Regions from separate parts of the Pilosibacter rotomagensis genome, predicted to be linked through region 3. Evidence: predicted binding sites of a transcription regulator. Region 3 holds the regulator's gene; each other region holds the start of a gene.
What was found. The regulator HrcA, encoded in region 3, represses chaperone genes, less so after heat shock. The targets are predictions, from matches to a motif close to TGTTAGCACTCNNNNNNNNNGAGTGCTAACA.

Region 1: ACI3EW_RS06890 (co-chaperone GroES) is a predicted target of HrcA. The motif match lies at 2,482-2,512, and genes of this name have one in related genera.
Region 2: htpG (molecular chaperone HtpG) is a predicted target of HrcA. The motif match lies at 1,606-1,636, and genes of this name have one in related genera.

The regions. Positions count from the first base shown of each region.
Region 1 covers NZ_CM170323.1:1,548,390-1,553,379, forward strand. The annotation lists gene pdxR (MocR-like pyridoxine biosynthesis transcription factor PdxR) at 1-932, shown strand, start outside; gene ACI3EW_RS06880 (IclR family transcriptional regulator) at 1,005-1,772, opposite strand; gene ACI3EW_RS06885 (hypothetical protein) at 1,769-2,176, opposite strand; gene ACI3EW_RS06890 (co-chaperone GroES) at 2,655-2,939, shown strand; gene groL (chaperonin GroEL) at 2,970-4,595, shown strand; gene ACI3EW_RS06900 (CYTH domain-containing protein) at 4,680-4,990, opposite strand, start outside.
Region 2 covers NZ_CM170323.1:1,157,745-1,162,734, forward strand. The annotation lists gene ACI3EW_RS05120 (RNA degradosome polyphosphate kinase) at 1-1,524, shown strand, start outside; gene htpG (molecular chaperone HtpG) at 1,856-3,862, shown strand; gene ACI3EW_RS05130 (CPBP family intramembrane glutamic endopeptidase) at 3,852-4,820, shown strand.
Region 3 covers NZ_CM170323.1:2,629,406-2,634,395, reverse strand. The annotation lists gene ACI3EW_RS11830 (3D domain-containing protein) at 1-711, opposite strand, end outside; gene hrcA (heat-inducible transcriptional repressor HrcA) at 1,452-2,504, shown strand; gene grpE (nucleotide exchange factor GrpE) at 2,513-3,091, shown strand; gene dnaK (molecular chaperone DnaK) at 3,183-4,990, shown strand, end outside.

The sequences.
Region 1 (4,990 bases), 1.1 Mb from region 3:
GGGAATATCTCCATGCGGCGCGCGGCGTGAACTGCGATGCATCCCAGATCATCATCGGAGCGGGAAACGAATATCTTCTGATGCTGCTCTCCCAGCTGCTCGGAAAAGATGCAGTGATCGCAATGGAAGATCCCACTTACCGACAGGCGTACCGGGTATTATCCGGCGTGGGGCATAAAGTCCTGCCGGTGGGGATCGATAAGAATGGATTCTGTGTAAAGGAGCTTGAGGATCAGACTGCGCAGGCCGCGTATGTGATGCCGTCCCATCAGTTCCCGACAGGGATCGTGATGCCGGTAAAGCGGAGGCAGGAGCTTTTATCCTGGGCGGGGGAGCTTCCCGGAAGGTATCTGATCGAGGATGACTATGACAGTGAATTCCGGTATAAGGGAAAACCGATCCCGGCGCTCCAGGGGATGGATCAGACGGGTTCGGTCGTGTATATGGGAACCTTTTCGAAGGCTATCGCCCCTGCGATCCGTGTGGGATACATGGTGCTTCCGGAAAGTCTGCTTTCCGTATACCGCAAAAAGGGAAGATTTTATTCCTCGACGGTATCCAGAGTCGATCAGAGGATCCTGGCGAATTTTATTTCCGGGGGATATTTCGAGCGCCATCTGAACAGGATGCGCGAGATCTACAAGGGAAAGCATGATGTACTCCTTGGTGCATTAAAACCATTGGAAAAACGGTTCGAGATCAAGGGGGAATACGCGGGACTTCATGTTCTTCTGACCGACAGAAAGGGTGAAGCGGAACAGGCGCTTTTAGCGAAGGCAGAAGAAAAAAAGGTCCGCGTCTACGGTCTGTCCGGATTTTGTATGGAAGAAAGGCGGGCAAAGGAATCCCACACGATCGTTCTTGGGTATGCAGGACTTACAGAAGAGGAGATCCGGAAGGGCGTGGAACTTTTGCGCGAAGCGCTGGAGTGAAAAAAGGATAGAGGAAAAGATACAAAAAGGGATATACATTTGAAAATGTATATCCCGAAGATTCAAAAGTGACTATTGAAATACATCGTGCTTCTCGTATCCGAGGTCGGAGGAGAGGGCGGATGCATAAAACTGGACAAGATCTCTCTGGGTCTCAAGAAGTTCCGGAGAGCCGATCCGGATCTCCGGGGCAATAATGCCGATGGAACCTGCAAGCTCGCCCTCAGAGTTGAAGACCGGGGCACCGATCCCGACAGCATCGTTGACATATTCTCCGCGGGTAATGGCGTAGCCGTCCTGGCGGATCTTTTTTAACTCTTCGCGCAGATCATCCGGGCGGACATGCGGGAACGCCTGGTCGTGGATGATGATGGTTCGGAAATATTCGTCGATGAAGGTCGGACTCTGCCATGCAAGGAGGACCTTTCGGATCGCTCCGCAGTGCATATACATCTCGTAGCCGAATTCCTCGACGACCTTTAAGTGGCTCGGACCATCGACTTTCTCGATCACAAGGCCCTTATTGCCGACCGGGATCACGAGATAAGCGTCCTCCTTTGTCTGCTTTGCGAGCTGCGTCAGGATACTGTGGGCAGCATCCTGAAGACGGATCCCTCTGGCGGCAGCCTTTCCTAAAGGAATAAGTGCCGGACCGAGCCGGTAGGTGTGGGATCTGTCATCGCGGATCACATACTTTTTCTCACAGAATGTCTGAAGGATCCGGTGTACCGTACTTGGGGGAAGCTCCATCGCTTCCGCCAGTTCCGCGATCGAGAAATTGCGGTTTTTTTCTTTCAAAACTTCTAATAGCTCCATGGAGCGGAGAAGACTTTGTATCATTCAGTTTTTCCTTCCTCCGTATCGTCCTCAACTACAACGGAGGATGTTTTTTCATTTGCTGCAGATCCCTCTGCCGCAGAGCTGCTGTCTGCTGCTGTTTCGCAGGTTCCCTCTGCTGCTGAACATTCTGCTGTATCGGGATCTTCTTTTTTTTCTGCTGCAGGATCATCGGCGGTCTCTGCGTCTTTTCCGGAGTTGATCGTAATATAAGTTCTTTCCGGAGCACTTTCCGCTTTCTCTTCATTTTCATCAGAAGGGGAATCTTCTTCCTCGTATTCGTGAAAATCCTGATCGAGCTCATCATTGAAGGATTTTAATTTCAGATAGTAGGAGATACCGGCCGCAACTGCGCCGCCGAGCATCGCGCCAAATGCGATAAGAAGGCCTGATTTCTTTTTTGACATGGTTCATTCTCCTTTCCGCTGCATCCAGAGGATCGAAGATCCTGCCTGCAGCCGCCAGTCTGCTATTTATAATCATAATCGAATTCATGGGAAAAAGAAAGAGATAATTATGAAAAAAGTTAAAAAAATGTATAAAACCAATGAAAAGTTTTTACAGTATACGGACATTCCATGCCCGCCTACTGTAACAGGAAGATTCCCGGAAGGCTTGTCTGTATGAAGATTCTCCGCGTAAATTGATATATATTGAACGATTGACGGAGGAAAATGCAGAAAATTCATAGGTCACAAATTTTTCATAAAATAATTAGCACTCATGACTTGACAGTGCTAACAACATGTGCTATAACATGATTTGTGACGAGGGGTCAGGGAAAAGACCTTAGTCAGACTGAATAAGATAAAAGAAAAAAAGAATTGTGACTGAAAATTACAGAGCGGTCACAAGAGCTTGTAAAATGACAAGGAGGAGTCAGTAATGAAATTAGTACCATTATTTGACAGAGTTGTTTTAAAACAGTTAGTTGCAGAAGAGACCACAAAATCCGGTATCGTTCTTCCGGGTCAGGCAAAGGAAAAACCGCAGCAGGCAGAAGTGATCGCTGTTGGTCCTGGCGGAGTTGTTGACGGAAAAGAGATCAAGATGCAGGTAAAACCGGGCGATAAGGTCATCTACTCCAAATACTCCGGAACAGAAGTAAAAGTTGAGGAAGAAGATTACATCATCGTAAAACAGAATGATATTCTTGCAGTGATCGAATAATCACTTATTATTGATTGGAGGAATCTTAACATGGCTAAGGAAATTAAATATGGCGTTGAGGCCAGAAAAGCTCTTGAAGCTGGTGTAAATAAACTTGCTGATACCGTTCGCGTAACGATCGGACCGAAAGGAAGAAACGTTGTTCTCGACAAATCCTTCGGTGCTCCGCTCATCACAAACGATGGTGTTACGATCGCAAAAGAGATCGAACTGGAAGACCCGTTTGAGAACATGGGCGCACAGCTGTTAAAAGAAGTTGCAACAAAGACAAACGATGTTGCCGGTGATGGTACAACAACCGCTACCGTTCTTGCACAGGCTATGGTAAATGAAGGTATGAAGAACCTGGCAGCAGGTGCAAACCCGATCGTATTAAGAAAAGGTATGAAGAAAGCTACCGACGAAGCTGTTAAGGCGATCGCAGAGATGAGTGAGCCGATCAGCAGCAAGGACCAGATCGCAAGAGTTGCAGCAATCTCTGCAGCAAGCGATGAGGTCGGCGAGATGGTTGCAGACGCAATGGAGAAAGTTACAAACGACGGCGTTATCACAATCGAAGAGTCCAAGACCATGAAAACAGAGCTTGACCTTGTAGAAGGTATGCAGTTCGACCGTGGATACATTTCCGCATATATGTGCACAGATATGGAGAAGATGGAGGCAACTCTTGATGACCCGTATATCTTGATCACAGATAAGAAGATCGCAAACATCAACGATATTCTTCCGTTACTCGAGCAGATCGTTAAGACAGGTGCAAAGCTTCTCATCATCGCTGAGGATATCGAAGGCGAGGCTCTTACAACTCTTATCGTCAACAAGTTAAGAGGTACATTCAGCGTAGTTGGCGTTAAGGCACCGGGCTACGGCGACAGAAGAAAAGAGATGTTAAAGGATATCGCGATCTTAACAGGCGGTACTGTGATCTCTGATGAACTCGGTCTTGACCTCAAGGATGCTACAATGGAGCAGCTTGGACGTGCAAAATCCGTTAAGGTTCAGAAAGAGAACACGATCATCGTTGACGGTCTCGGCGACAAGAAAGCCATCGCTGACAGAGTTGCCCAGATCAAAGGTCAGATCGAAGAGACAAAATCCGATTTCGACAGAGAGAAACTTCAGGAGAGACTTGCAAAACTCGCTGGCGGCGTAGCTGTTATCCGTGTAGGTGCTGCTACTGAGACAGAGATGAAAGAAGCAAAGCTTCGTATGGAAGATGCTCTTGCAGCTACAAAGGCAGCTGTTGAAGAAGGTATCATCGCAGGCGGCGGATCTGCTTATGTTCATGCAGCAGAGAAGGTTGCAGCTCTTGTAAACGGCATGGAAGGCGATGAGAAGACCGGCGGAAAGATCATCTTAAAGGCTCTCGAAGCTCCGTTATTCCACATCGTATCCAACGCAGGTCTTGAGGGTGCTGTGATCGTAAATAAAGTAAAAGAGCTTCCGGTTGGCCAGGGCTTCGATGCTTACAACGAAGAGTTTGTTGATATGATCAAAGCTGGTATCCTTGATCCGGCTAAGGTTACAAGAAGTGCATTACAGAACGCAACAAGTGTTGCTTCCACACTCCTTACAACAGAGTCCGTTGTTGCAAACATCAAAGAAGAGACTCCGGCAATGCCGGCAGGCGCAGGCGGAATGGGCGGAATGATGTAATTTCTTCCGGATCCGTGCAATCTGAATGAAAATAAATAAGACCATCGGCGGTTCTTTGGGCCGTCGGTGGTCTTTTTTTACAAGTTACGGCATTTTTGAAAGCTTGCTGTTCTGGTATTCTCCGGACCAGGTCACATCCCGGTCAAACCAGGGGAGCGGAGGAAAGGCTTTTGCGTCCTCCTCGGAGGAAAACTCAATCTCCGCGAGCATGAGTCCGGCGAATTTTCCTTCAAAGACATCGAATTCCACGGTGAGATCCTCGCGTCCCGGGACAGGGAGCAGGTAGCGTTTTTTCGTGAGGACGTTCCCGTCCGCTTTTGTGAGCAGGTGGGCGTAGGCCTCTTTTGTGAGCGGAAGATTATATTCTTCCCTTGCGAGAAATCCTTTGGATTTGT
Region 2 (4,990 bases), 1.5 Mb from region 3:
ATCTTCCTGGAGGAGATCATCGAGCGGAACATGCAGCAGCTGTTCTTAAACTATGATATCGTGACGTCCCATCCGTTCCGTATCATGAGAAACGCCGATTTCTCCCTGGACGAGGAGGAAGCTGTGGATCTTCTCGAGGAGATCGAAAAGCAGTTAAAGCGCAGACAGTGGGGCGAAGTCATCCGTCTGGAGATCGAGGACAAGGCGGACCAAAGACTTTTAAAGATCTTAAAGAGAGAGCTGGAGGTCAACGAGGAAGACATCTTTGAGATCCCGGGTGCGCTCGACCTGACGGTCCTGATGAAAATGTACGGGCTTGACGGGTACGACCACTTAAAGACCCCGAAATATACGCCGCAGCCGGTTCCGGCTCTGATGAATGACGATGATATCTTTACGAACATCCGGAAGGGCGATATCCTTCTGATGCATCCGTATGAGACTTTTGATCCTGTCGTGGACTTCGTGCGGAGCGCGGCAAAGGATCCGGAAGTTCTGGCGATCAAGCAGACGTTATACCGTGTCAGCGGCAACTCCCCGATCATCGCGGCTCTGGCGGCGGCAGCCGAGAACGGAAAGCAGGTATCGGTTCTCGTCGAGCTGAAGGCGAGATTTGACGAGGAGAACAACATCATCTGGGCGAAAAAGCTGGAAAAAGCCGGATGTCATGTTATTTACGGACTCGTCGGCTTAAAGACGCACTCAAAGATCACACTCGTGGTCCGCAGGGAGGAAGACGGGATCCGGAGATATGTCCATCTTGGAACCGGAAACTACAACGATTCCACTGCAAAACTTTACACAGACTGCGGAATCATGACCTGCAATCCGATGATCGGAGAGGATGCGACTGCGGTCTTCAACATGCTCTCCGGATATTCCGAGCCGTTAAACTGGAACATGCTTTCGGTTGCCCCGCTGTGGCTCAGAACGAAATTCCTGCATCTGATCAACCGGGAGACGAAGCATGCAAAAGACGGAAAGCCGGCATCGATCATCGCGAAGATGAATTCCCTCTGTGACAAGGAGATCATCGCCGCGCTGTATGAGGCGTCCTGCGCAGGGGTGAAGATCCGCCTGGTTGTCCGCGGCATCTGCTGTCTGAAGGCGGGGATCCCGGGACTTTCCGAGAACATTGAGGTCCGCTCGATCGTCGGAGAATTCCTCGAACATGCGAGGATCTTTATCTTTGAGAACGACGGAAGTGAAGAGATCTACATGGGAAGTGCCGACTGGATGCCGAGAAACCTGGACCGCCGTGTCGAGATTATGTTCCCGGTATTGAGAGAGGAACTCAAAGACAGGATTCGCAGATATATGGAGCTGGAGCTGGAGGACAACTTAAAGGCCCATGTGCTTCAGCCGGACGGGACATATGAAAAGCCGGATCGCCGAGGAAAACTTCCGGTCGGCTCCCAGATGGCACTCTGCGAGATGGCAGTCAATGCTGCGAAAGAGGAGCGGAAGAAAAAACAGCAGGACGAACAGGCCCGCGTGTTTATTCCGATCGAGAGTGAAAACTGATCCGCGAGCGGCTGTAAAAGTGGGCAGCAGAAGTGCAGCTCCGTGACTGACAGAGAAAAATCAAAAAGTTTATAAAAATTTTATTAGCACTCATCAAAAATGAGTGCTAATTTTATTGACATTTTGATTTTCTGGTATTAAAATATGTCATGTTGAATCGAACAGCTGTTAAAAATCCCTGAGATCCGGGGCGATACCGGCTGTCCTGAAAGAAGAAAAAAGTAGCTGTTTAAGAATGGAACGGTTACAGAGAAAATAAAAAAAAGCGGTCCGTCGGGCGGCAATACAGATCGTCCCCCGACGCGCGAATGGAAATAAGGAGTGGTTTAACATGGCAAAAAGCGGAAGTCTTTCAATCAACAGTGAGAATATATTCCCGATCATCAAAAAGTGGCTGTATTCCGATCATGATATCTTTTATCGTGAGTTAGTCAGCAATGGCTGCGATGCCATCACAAAATTAAAGAAACTGGCTCTGATGGGCGAGTATGAGACCCCGGACGATGAAACGTATAAAGTTCAGGTTACTGTAAATCCGAAGGAAAAGACGATCAAGATCGAAGATAACGGTCTCGGTATGACAGAGGATGAGGTTGACGAGTATATCAACCAGATCGCTTTCTCCGGCGCCCAGGATTTCCTGAACAAGTACAAGGATAAAGCGAATGAAGACCAGATCATCGGTCATTTCGGACTCGGTTTCTATTCCTCATTTATGGTAGCGGACAAAGTAACGATCGATACCTTATCCTACAAGAAGGACGCAAAACCGGTCCACTGGGAGTCTGAGGGCGGTACCGAGTTTGATATGAAGGAAGGCACTAAGGAAGGCCACGGAACCCTGATCACCCTGTACTTAAATGAGGACAGCGCTGAGTTTGCGAATGAGTACCGCGCAAGAGAGATCCTCGACAAGTACTGTGCATTTATGCCGGTCGAGATCTACTTAAACGATGAGACTGCTGAGCCGCAGTACGATACGATCGAGAAAGAGGAACTGACCGACAAGGATACGATCATCGAGACGATCGTTGAGCCGGCAAAGACCGAGGAGAAGGAAAAAGAGGACGGATCGAAGGAGACTGTTGAGGTGAGCCCTGCGAAAGAGAAATATAAGATCGCAAGACGCCCGGTTCCGGTCAATGATACGAACCCGCTCTGGAACAAGCATCCGAACGAGTGCACCGATGAGGAGTACAAGGAGTTCTACCGCAAGGTATTCCAGGACTTCAAGGAGCCGTTATTCTGGATCCATCTGAATATGGACTATCCGTTCAACTTAAAAGGAATCCTCTACTTCCCGAAGATCAACATGGAGTACGAGAGCATCGAAGGAAAGATCAAACTCTACAACAACCAGGTATTCATCGCGGATAACATCAAAGAAGTTATTCCGGAATTCCTGATGCTGTTAAAAGGCGTGATCGACTGCCCGGATCTTCCGCTCAACGTATCCAGAAGTGCTCTTCAGAACGATGGATTTGTAAAGAAGATCTCCGATTACATTACAAAGAAAGTTGCTGATAAGCTCTCCGGCATGTGCAAGACAGATCGCGAGAACTACGAGAAATACTGGGATGATATCAATCCGTTCATCAAATTCGGCTGCTTAAAGGACGAGAAGTTCGATGAGAAGATGAAAGATTACATCCTCTATAAGAACTTGGACGGCAAATATCTGACACTCGCTGACTGCCTTGAGGAGAACAAGGAGAAACACGAGAACAAGATCTTCTATGTAACGGACGAGAAAGAGCAGAGCCAGTACATCAACATGTTCAAGGAAGCCGGGATCGACGCTGTGATCCTTCCGAACCCGATCGATTCCCCGTTCATGCAGCATGTGGAGCAGAAGAATGAGGGCTTAAAGTTCCTGCGTATCGATGCGGATGTCAACGAGACATTCAAAGAGACGGAGGAGACCGATGAGGCCGCGAAGGAGCAGGAGAAGAAGGACGCCGAGACTCTCGCTGAGGTATTTAAGAAGGCGATCGGAAACGACAAGCTGAACGTGAAAGTCGAGAAGCTGAAAAATGAAGGTCTCGCTTCCATGATCACAGTCTCCGAGGAGAGCCGAAGAATGCAGGATATGATGAAGATGTACAGCATGTACGGCGGCGGTTCCGATATGTTCCCGGCTGAGGAGACATTAGTCATCAACGCAAACAACGGTCTTGTAAAATACGTTCTTGCCAACAAGGACGGAGAGAAGACACCGATGCTCTGCGAACAGCTCTATGACCTTGCGAAACTTGCTCACGGAAGTCTTTCTCCGGAGCGTATGACAAAGTTCATTGCGAGAAGCAGTGAGATCATGAAGGAAGAATATGGTGCATAAGAGAAGAGATTTTCTGATCACATTTACAGTTTTATGTCTGGCCATGTGTGCCTGCTCAGGTCTTCAGTACCTGGGCAGTGCGTTCTATCTCATGGTGCGGCACTGGGTGTTCAGCCTGGAGAGCGGCGGGGGTCGTCTGCTCTCCGGGCTCTTTTCGTCCCCGTGGACCGGAGTCCTCGTGCAGTATGTCTTCAGCATCGGACTTCCGTTCCTTGCGGTGATCCCGATGACCTGGTTTCTGCGGTCAGACCGGAGACCGGCCCAGAAACTTTCGGCGGAAGTATGGGTTTCTGCGCTGTTCATGGCGCTGGGACTCGGCTATATCTTTAACTTCCTGGGAGTCTTTCTTGACTCGTTTATTTCCATATTTACCGGTGTTCCGGCTGGAGATATGAACCCGGTGATGGACGCACTGGATGCACTGACGCCGGGAATGGTGATCTATACCTGCCTGGTGGCTCCGTTTATGGAGGAACTGCTCTTCAGGGGAGTGCTGTTAAGAAAAGCGAGACGATTTGGAGACCGGACGGCGGTCGTATTCACGGCGGTCATGTTCGGGCTGATGCATGGGAATCTGAACCAGTTCCTGTATGCGGTGGTGATCGGACTGGTACTCGGTTATCTCGCGGTGCGGACGAACCGGATCCTTTACAATGTCCTGCTCCATATGGCAGTGAATTCGTTTTCGATGCTGCTCGTGATGGTGGAGGACGGGCTCTATGCGCTGGGGCTTTCCTGGGCGGCAGCGGCGTTTTCGTTTGCCAGTTTTCTTATGGTCCTGCTCCTCATCGCGGCAGGGATCTATTTCTTCTTCCGGGACGGACGCCGTTACTGGTGGCAGATGGGGCAGCAGAACGGAGTGCCGACATCGTATAAAAAATATGTGTATCTGAATCCCGGATTTCTTTTCTATGTGATCATTTTCGGGATGGAGATGCTGTCGTATATGATGAAATGAGCGCAAGAGAGCCAGAAAACTGCTTGCAGATTTATGGCGAACGGCGAATGCCGATCACGATAGCTGCAATAGCAGCGGAGAATCTGAGTTTAAGATGATTTTGTACGTCACAGACGGATTGATCCGGCAGAATATACTGCGGGCAGTGGACACACTGCCGCGATAACGTG
Region 3 (4,990 bases):
GGACTGGATCAGATAGACCTCAGAACGTTCCACGCCGTGATTTTTTGTTTCCGAATGTGTGTTGTAAAAAATATCGATGTGTTTTCCTTTGACGCCGCCGCCGACGTCCTCAGCGATATATTCGACGCCGTCGATGAGAAGATGGCTTCCGAGCGGGATGACGCGCGGGTCAACGGCTACGGTGCGGCTCGCGGTGGCCTGGGTTCCTGTTTTTGTGAGGCGTCCATATCCTTCGGAGCAGCTTCTGCATGGGCAGTAGGCGGTTGTCTTGAAGGTTCCTAAGGAGACGAGAGTCGCGTTTTTGATGATACCTGTCTCGGTATCGTACTGGTAGGCGATCGGAAGTGCCTGTCCGTTTACGCTGAGTTTGATCATGTAGGTGTTGTCCGGAATGGAGGACCAGTCGATCATGATCTCAAAGCCGTGGGCGCCGTTTCCGATGCCGCTTGTCTTTAAGTCATCGCGTTCGATATCTGCGGTGGCGGTCTCTGCTAAGAGAGAGTCGCCTGTATGGGCGTTGACCACGGTAACAGTGACGGAGACCGGGGTGTCCGGGACCGCGGAGTTCCACGCCCATCCGGAGATCTTATTTCCGTCGATGCTGTCGAGGTGGCCAGAGTTTTTCGAGGTGCTTGCGAAGGCGCATACGGTGTTTAGGAGCATCGCGAGGATGGTTATTAAAACACTGATGGTCATTCTGATTTTCTTCATATAACATATCCTTTCTTTTTTGTTTCATATCTGTTACAAAGTATATGCTGTGATGTAACAAATATGTAACAATTTGGAAACAAATATGTATTATACACGGATTTTTTTATTTGTCAAGTTTTCGGGGGGGGGGGGTACGCGGTGAGGTTCCGGGATAGCGTGCAGGGGATGCGGGGATGGTTCCTCTAAGCTCACGGGCGGCTGCTAAGGGCAGAAAATCGACGACACAACTCGCTGCGCTCAGACAAGTGTCGCCGATTTTCTAACGCAGCCACCCGTGAGCTTAGAGGAAGCCAGATCCCCGGATCAAAGCACGCCATCCCGGAGCCTCACCGCTGTGGGATGGCGGGAGGAAGGGAAGAGGTATAACTCGCTGCCTGCGCTCGGACGTGTACTATTTTGTATTCAACACAGTCAGCTGCGGATTAAGAGGAAGTGTATATCTGGAGCAAAGCACTTTTGCCCGGAGCCTCACCGCTGGGGAGTTGCGGGAGTGAGTGTGAAGAATCGATATCTTATAAGGAAATAGTTTGGTTGGGGAAGATTACTGTCGGTAAAGTGCGCGGGAAATTATGGGGTTTCCGGGAGATTTCTGGATAAAACAGGAATTATTCCTATATTTGTGAAAAAAATGTGAAAATTATCAAAAGCCCTTGACAAAAAACTTGCGAAGTAATATAGTAGCAACTGTAGATGTTAGCACTCCTCAAAAGAGAGTGCTAGCAAATCAGAGAGAAGAGGTGAGAGGTTTGGAACTGGATGAGAGAAAAGAGAAAATTTTGAAAGCGATTATCCAGACGTACCTGGAGACCGGTGAGCCGGTCGGATCCAGAACGATTTCCAAATACTCGGATCTGAAGCTCAGCTCCGCTACGATCCGAAATGAGATGTCTGATCTGGAAGAGCTTGGTTACATTCTTCAGCCGCATACTTCAGCCGGAAGGATTCCTTCCGATAAGGGTTACCGGTTTTATGTTGACCAGATCATTAAAGAGAAGGACAGTCAGGTCGAGCACATGCAGGAACTGATGATCCAGCGGGTTGACCGCGTGGAACTGCTTTTGAAGCAGCTTGCAAAGGTTCTCGCAAAGAATACAAATTATGCGACTCTGATCAGCGGACCGAGTTACAGCCAGACGAAGCTTAAATTTATCCAACTCTCCAGAGTTGAGGAGCATAAGCTTCTCGTGGTAATTGTTGTGGAAGGAAATATTATCCGGAACTCTTTTGTTACGGTTGATGAGGAACTCAGTGATGAGGAGATCCTGAATCTGAATATTCTCCTGAACAGCAATCTGAACGGTCTGACGATCGAGGAGATCAATCTTGGTGTGATCGCGAAGATGAAGGAGCAGGCCGGAAGCCACAGAAGAGTGGTGGATCTGGTCCTGAATGAGGTCAGCGAAGTGATCCGTTCCCAGGATGAGGATCTTCAGATCTATACGAGCGGGGCAACCAATATTTTCAAATATCCGGAACTTTCCGATACAGAGAAAGCGAGTCAGCTGATCAGCACGTTAGAACATAAGGAACTTCTCCGTGGGCTGATCGATGAACAGCAGCAGAATAAGACCGATGACCCGGACAATGAGATCCAGGTCTACATCGGAGATGAAACTCCGGTCCAGAGCATGAAAGACTGCAGCATCGTAACCGCAAATTATGCGCTCGGCGATGGAATGCGAGGAACGATCGGTATTGTAGGACCAAAGCGGATGGATTACGAGAAAGTCGTAACAACCTTGCGATCGCTTGTCGCGCAGCTGAACGAAACATTTAAAAATGAAAGGTGAAGAGAGCAGTGGAAGAGAAAGAGTTAGAAAAAGAGAACCAGGAGACGGAAGCTTCCGAAGAGAAAGAAGCGAAAGCCTCTGAGACTGATAAAGAAACTGAGAAGTCCGAGGATGCCGGAAAGAAGGAAAAAGCTCCGGAAAAGAAAAAGGATCCGAAGGACGAGAAGATTGATGAGTTAAATGACAAACTCAGAAGATCGATGGCGGAATTTGATAATTACCGCAAGAGAACGGACAAGGAAAAGTCCGCGATGTATGAGATCGGCGCGAAGGACGTGATCGAAAAGATCCTTCCGATCGTTGACAACTTTGAAAGAGGTCTTAACACAATCCCGGAGGATGCGAAAGGAACCGCATTTGCAGAGGGAATGGAAAAGATATATAAGCAGTTTGTAAAGACGCTCGATGATCTTGGCGTAAAGCCGATCGAGGCCGTCGGAAAGCCGTTTGATCCGAATTTCCACAACGCAGTGATGCATGTGGAGGATGAGAATCTCGGCGAAAATGTTGTGGCAGCTGAGCTTCAGAAGGGTTACACCTACAAAGAGTCGATCGTCCGTCACAGCATGGTACAGGTTGCGAACTAAGGATCGTGAGAGCACGTAAGTGCGGATCGATCCGGTATCAAAATTAACATTGAAATTCACTTAATTCCAAATATAACAGGAGGAAAAAATCATGAGCAAGATCATTGGTATTGACTTAGGTACAACAAACAGCTGCGTAGCAGTTATGGAAGGCGGTAAACCAACAGTTATCGCTAATACAGAAGGTGTCAGAACAACACCGTCTATCGTTGCATTTACAAAGACAGGAGAAAGACTTGTCGGTGAGCCGGCAAAGCGTCAGGCAGTTACAAACGCTGACAGAACCATCTCCTCCATTAAGAGACATATGGGTACTGACTACAAGGTAGACATCGACGGCAAGAAGTACACACCGCAGGAGATTTCCGCGATGATCCTTCAGAAGTTAAAAGCAGATGCTGAAAGCTACCTCGGTGAGAAGGTAACAGAAGCTGTTATCACAGTTCCGGCTTACTTCAACGATGCCCAGCGTCAGGCAACAAAGGATGCAGGTAAGATCGCCGGTCTTGATGTAAAGCGTATCATCAACGAGCCGACAGCGGCAGCCCTTGCTTATGGCCTTGACAACGAGAAAGAGCAGAAGATCATGGTATATGACCTCGGCGGCGGTACATTCGATGTTTCCATCATCGAGATCGGTGACGGCGTTATTGAAGTTCTTGCGACGAACGGTGATACACACCTCGGCGGTGATGATTTCGATAACCGTGTCACACAGTGGATGATCGATGAGTTCAAGAAGACAGAGGGCGTAGATCTTTCCGGTGATAAGATGGCACTTCAGAGATTAAAAGAAGCTGCTGAGAAAGCAAAGAAGGAACTCTCTTCCGCAACAACAACAAATATCAACCTTCCGTTCATCACAGCAACTGCTGATGGCCCGAAGCACTTAGATATGAATCTTACAAGAGCAAAATTCGATGAACTCACAAGCGACCTCATCGAGAGAACAGCGATCCCGGTGCAGAATGCATTAAGAGATGCCGGCTTAACAGCAGCAGATCTTTCCAAGGTTCTCCTTGTAGGTGGTTCCACACGTATGCTTTCCGCACAGGAGAAGGTAAAACAGTTAACAGGCAAAGAGCCGAGTAAGTCCTTAAACCCGGATGAGTGCGTAGCCATCGGTGCAGCGATCCAGGGTGGTAAGTTAGCAGGCGATGCTGGTGCCGGCGACATCCTTCTTCTCGATGTTACTCCGCTTTCCCTTGCAATCGAGACCATGGGCGGCGTAGCAACAAAGCTGATCGAGAGAAATACAACCATCCCGACAAGAAAGAGCCAGATCTTCTCCACAGCCGCTGATAACCAGACAGCTGTAGATATCCACGTTGTACAGGGTGAGCGTGAGTTCGCAAAGGACAACAAAACTCTTGGCCAGTTCCGTCTTGATGGTATCCTTCCGGCAAGAAGAGGTGTTCCGCAGATCGAAGTTACATTCGATATCGATGCAAACGGTATCGTAAATGTATCCGCTAAGGATCTTGGAACAGGCAAAGAGCAGCACATCACGATCACATCCGGTTCCAACATGTCCAAGGATGATATCGATAAGGCTGTTAAGGAAGCTGCAGCTTACGAGGCTGAGGATAAGAAGAGAAAAGAAGCGATTGATGCGAGAAACGAAGCTGACTCCATGGTATTCCAGACAGAGAAAGCTCTCGAGGAAGTCGGCGACAAGATCGATGCAAACGACAAGACTGCTGTTGAGGCTGACTTAAATGCCCTCAAGGAAGCAATCGCAAAAGCTCCGGCAGATCAGATGACAGATGCTCAGGTCGATGAGATTAAGGCGGCGAAAGAGAAACTCATGAACAGTGCCCAGAAGTTATTCTCCAAGGTTTATGAGCAGGCTCAGGCAGCTCAGGGCGCAGCAGGTGCCCAGGGTCAGGCTGGTCCGCA